DNA from 2 places in the Streptomyces cinereospinus genome. Region 2 is predicted to be linked to the other one. Evidence: riboswitches for the same ligand, from Rfam matches in the RefSeq annotation. Region 2 holds a riboswitch; the other holds the start of a gene.
The links. Region 2 has a riboswitch for S-adenosylmethionine ahead of ACFF45_RS20325 (aminotransferase class V-fold PLP-dependent enzyme). Riboswitches for the same ligand answer to the same signal wherever they lie in the genome.
Positions count from the first base shown of each region.

Region 1 (2,386 bases), on a different contig from region 2:
ATGCCCTCGGTCCGGGCCAGCAGCTTGATCGCGTCCACCACCTGCTCGTCCGTCACGTCCTCCACCGCGCCGCCGGTCCGCCGCGCGATGTCCAGCACGTACGGCCCGTCCGCCGGGTTGCCGATGGCCAGCGACTTGGCGATGGTGTTCGGCTTCTGCGGCCGCACCACGTCGTGCCCCGCCTTGAACGCGGTGGACACCGGCGAGCAGCCCTCCGCCTGCGCCCCGAAGATCTTGTAGGGCCGGTCCTCGACCAGGCCGAGCTTGATCAGCTCCTGGAGACCCTTGTCGATCTTGGTGAGCTGGGAGCCGGAGGCGATGGGGACGACGATCTGCTCCGGCAGCCGCCAGCCGAGCTGCTCGCAGATCTCGTACGCCAGGGTCTTGGAGCCCTCCGCGTAGTACGGCCGCAGGTTGACGTTGACGAAGCCCCAGCCCTCACCGGCCGGGTCGCCGATCAGCTCGGAGCAGAAGCGGTTCACGTCGTCGTAGTTGCCGTCGATGCCGACGAGTTCACCGCCGTAGACCGCGGCCATCACGACCTTGCCCTGCTCCAGGTCGTGCGGGATGAACACGCAGGAGCGGAAGCCGGCCCGGGCGGCGGCGGCGCCGACGGCGCCCGCCAGGTTGCCGGTGGAGGAGCAGGACAGCGTGGTGAAGCCGAAGGCCCGCGCGGCCTCCAGGGCCTGGGCGACCACGCGGTCCTTGAAGGAGTGCGTGGGATTGCCGGAGTCGTCCTTGACGAACAGCCTGCCGGGCTCGACGCCGAGCGCGCGGGCGAGGCGGTCGGCCTGCACCAGCTCGGTCCAGCCGGGGTTCAGGTTCGGCTTGCCGGCCACGTCGGCGGGGACGGGCAGCAGCGGCGCGTAGCGCCAGATGTTCGCGGGTCCCGCCTCGATGCGCTTGCGCAGTTCCTCGGCGTCGTACGCGGAGAAGTCGTAAGCGATCTCCAGCGGGCCGAAACACTCCTCGCACGCGAAGACCGGGCCGAGCGGGACGCGGTGACCGCACTCGCGGCAGGAAAGCGCCGCGGCGGGACCGAGGTCGACGGCGGGGTTGCCGGTGCTGCTCTCGACAGTCTGCACAGCCATGTGAGGCGAGGCCCTTTCTCCTCATCTTCCTCACGACGCATCTCGCCGTGAGACGGAATTGGCACCTTCTCTGGCCGGGAGCCTCGCGTGAACGAGTCCGGGATCAGGGTGGTTGCCGGGGCTTCATCGGGCCGTGTCCCTCTGCCCCTCTGGATGAGCTGTATGTGGTTGTTGTGCGGTGCTGGGCGCGGACGACCCCCGACATGCGATGGTCATCAGCGTTGTCCAAGACTGTAACCGAAGGCCAGGACAGTTGAGATAGCCGTCCGAACCGCGAGATGGATCACAATCGTCGTCGCTCGCCTAGAGAACGCAGAGGAGCATCGGACCGTGCTGGAAGAAGTCGAGCGCTGGCTGAGCACCCGCTCCTGGTCGCTGGCCGACCGTCCGCTCCACCAGATCCTGGCCGCCAAGCGCGGCACCGGCCAGTCGGTCAGCGTCGTGCTGCCCGCCCTCAACGAGGAGGAGACCGTCGGCGACATCGTCGCCGTGATCCGGCGCGACCTCGTGCAGCGGGCGCCGCTGGTCGACGAGGTCGTCGTGGTCGACTCCGGGTCCACCGACCGCACCTTCGAGGTGGCCGCCGCGGCGGGCGCCCGGGTGGTGCGCCGCGACGAGATACTCCCGCGCGTCCCCGCCGTCCCCGGCAAGGGCGAGGTGCTGTGGCGCTCGCTGCTGGTCACACGGGGCGACATCGTCTGCTTCGTCGACGCGGACCTCAGGGAGTTCTCCTCGGACTTCGTCACGGGCATCGTCGGCCCGCTGCTGACCGACCCGGGGATCGCCCTGGTGAAGGCGATGTACGACCGCCCCCTGGGCGACGCGGCCGGGCAGGGCGGCCGGGTGACCGAGCTGATGGCCCGCCCGCTGCTGAACATGCACTGGCCGCAGCTGGCCGGCTTCGTCCAGCCGCTCGGCGGCGAGTACGCCGCCCGGCGCTCGCTGCTGGAGCAGCTGCCGTTCCCGGTCGGCTACGGCGTGGAGCTGGGCATGCTGGTGGACGCCCTGCACCTGGCCGGTCTCGACGCGCTGGCCCAGGTGGACGTCGGGGTGCGAAAGCACCGGCACCAGGACGGGCAGGCGCTCGGCCGGATGGCGGCGGCGATCTACCGCACGGCCCAGCTGCGGCTGGCCCGCGGCCACCTCGTCCGCCCCTGCCTCACCCAGTTCGAGCGGGTGGAGGACGGCTTCGAGCCGCGGACGTACTCGGTGGACACCGAGGAACGGCCGCCGATGCTGGAGATCGCGGAGTACGCGGCCCGGAAGGTGGCCTGACCGTCGTATACGGTCCCCCG
Region 1 is NZ_JBHMCY010000007.1:99,566-101,951, forward strand. Features, by position in the region: gene thrC (threonine synthase) at 1-1,091, opposite strand, end outside; SAM riboswitch class I at 1,110-1,251, opposite strand; gene ACFF45_RS05675 (glucosyl-3-phosphoglycerate synthase) at 1,422-2,366, shown strand.
Region 1: linked by a shared signal. The riboswitch ahead of thrC (threonine synthase) and the one ahead of ACFF45_RS20325 (aminotransferase class V-fold PLP-dependent enzyme) in region 2 are both predicted to bind S-adenosylmethionine.

Region 2 (2,386 bases):
ATGCCGTACTCGGCGGAGAGCGCGGCGGCGACGTGCGAGCTGTTCCAGCCGTCGACGACGAAGGAGAGCACGCCGACGCGAGGGGCGTCGTCCCCGAACAGGGACAGGATCCTGACCTCGGGGATCTCGGCGAGGCCCGCCCGGACCGTGCGGATCAGGTGCTGCTCGCGGGCGACCAGCGCGTCGAAACCGGCCGCGGTGAGGGCCTTGCAGGCGGACGCCACGGCGTAGGCGCCGATGACGTTCGGGGAGCCCGCCTCGTGCCGGGCGACGCTGTCGTGCCACTCCACGTCCACACCGCCGTCCGCCCGCCGGGCGACCGTGCGGCTGGCCCCGCCGCCCGCGAGGTACGGCTCCGCCGCGCGCAGCCAGTCGGACCGCCCGGCCAGGACGCCGGAGCCGAAGGGGGCGTACAGCTTGTGCCCGGAGAAGGCGACCCAGTCGACGTCCACGTCCTGGACGGAGACCGGGTGGTGGGGCGCGAGCTGGGCGGCGTCCAGCACGATCCGGGCGCCGTGCGCGTGCGCGGCGGCGGCGAGCTCCCGCACGGGCCACAGCTCGCCGGTGACGTTCGAGGCACCCGTCACGCAGACCAGGGCCGGGCCGTTGGGGTCGCGGTCGGCCAGCGCGCGCTCCAGGGTCTCCACGGCCTGCCGCGGGCTGCGCGGCGCGTCGAGGTAGGTGACCTGCGCGTCCCGCCAGGGCAGCAGGGAGGCGTGGTGCTCGGTCTCGAAGACGAAGACGCGGCAGCCGGCGGGGAGGGCACCGGCCAGCAGGTTGAGCGAGTCGGTGGTGGACCGGGTGAAGACCACCTCATCGCCGGCGCGGCAGTCGAGGAACTCGGCGACGGTCCGGCGGGCGTTCTCGAAGAGGTCGGTGGAGAGCTGGGAGAGGTAGCCCGCGCCGCGGTGGACGCTGCCGTAGTAGGGCGCGTAGGCCGCCACGTCGTCCCAGACGCGCTGGAGGGCGGGGGCGCTGGCCGCGTAGTCCAGGGCGGCGTAGGTGACTTCGCCGCCGGTGACGAGCGGGACGGTGACATCCCGCCCCAGAACGGGCAGCGGGGCGCGAACGGACTGGTCGGCGGCAGCGGTGGAGACAGACATAGGGTGTCCTCCCGTGAGAGTGAGCACCACCACGCGAGCGGCACGCTCTGGCGCGCGGGGCTGAGGAGAGAAGGGGGATGCGAGGCGGGGCTCTGCGGCCCCGGGGCCTGTCCGGCACGTGCCGTCGTCGCCCTCAGGGCGGCCCGGCGACGTCAGGTGCGTACTCTCGGGCGTGCCGCGCGCGGGGCCGCGTACCGGACGTACGTGGGGTGCGCGCGGGGCGGCGAGGGTGCGTGCGGGGCGTCGCCGGGCGGACGGGAATCGCCGGACAGGCCCTAACGCATTCGCTTGCTCACGGAAGGCTCCCTCGTACGACCAGGACCCCTGGTGACGCGAGGGGTCCGCGCTTGCCGCAGGCCTTGCTGCCTACGACCTGGTCTTCACCCGGGGCACCCCGCCACGGACGGAGGGTTGCCGGACAGCTGGCCGGGGCCTTTCAGCTGTCGCTCATGACCTGGTACAGCATCTTGCCACACGATCTTCGAACCGCAAGGCGCGGTCCAGGATCCGGACCGCGCTCCGCGTCACCGCGTGCGGCGTCAGGCGTTGCTCGCCGCCACCCACCGGTCCAGCACCCGCCGGGCCGCCCCGGAGTCGATCGCCTCCGCCGCCCGGGCCATCCCGGTCCGGATCTGCTCGGCCAGCGGCGCGTCACCCGGCCGCAGCGCCACCAGCGCCGCCGCCGCGTTCAGCAGCACCGCGTCGCGCACCGGACCGGTCTCCCCGTCCAGCAGCCGCCGGGCGACCTCGGCGTTGTACGAGGCGTCCGCGCCCCGCAGGGCTTCCACCGGCACCAGCTCGATGCCGGCCTCGCGCGGGTCGAAGGTCTCCGGCGTCACCCGGCCGTCCCGCACCACCCACACCTGGGACGTCGACGTGGTCGTCAGCTCGTCGAGCCCGTCGTCGCCGCGGAAGACCAGCGAGGAGTTGCCGCGCTCGGCGAGGACGCCGGCGACGATGGGCGCCATCCGCAGGTCGGCGACTCCGACCGCCTGCGCCCTGACCTTCGCCGGGTTGGTGAGCGGGCCCAGGAAGTTGAACGTCGTCCGGATCCCCAACTGCCCCCGAGCCGCCGCCACGTGGCGCAGCGCCGGATGGAACTTCACCGCGAAGCAGAAGGTGATCCCCGCCTCCTCGGCGACCTCGGCGACCCGCTGCGGCGTCAGCTCCAGATTGACGCCGAGCTTCTCCAGCACGTCGGAGGCGCCGGAGGCGGAGGACGCGGCGCGGTTGCCGTGCTTGACGACCTTCGCGCCCGTACCGGCGAGCACGATCGCCGCCAT
Region 2 is NZ_JBHMCY010000038.1:13,358-15,743, reverse strand. Features, by position in the region: gene ACFF45_RS20325 (aminotransferase class V-fold PLP-dependent enzyme) at 1-1,103, opposite strand, end outside; SAM riboswitch class IV at 1,442-1,558, opposite strand; gene trpD (anthranilate phosphoribosyltransferase) at 1,643-2,386, opposite strand, start outside.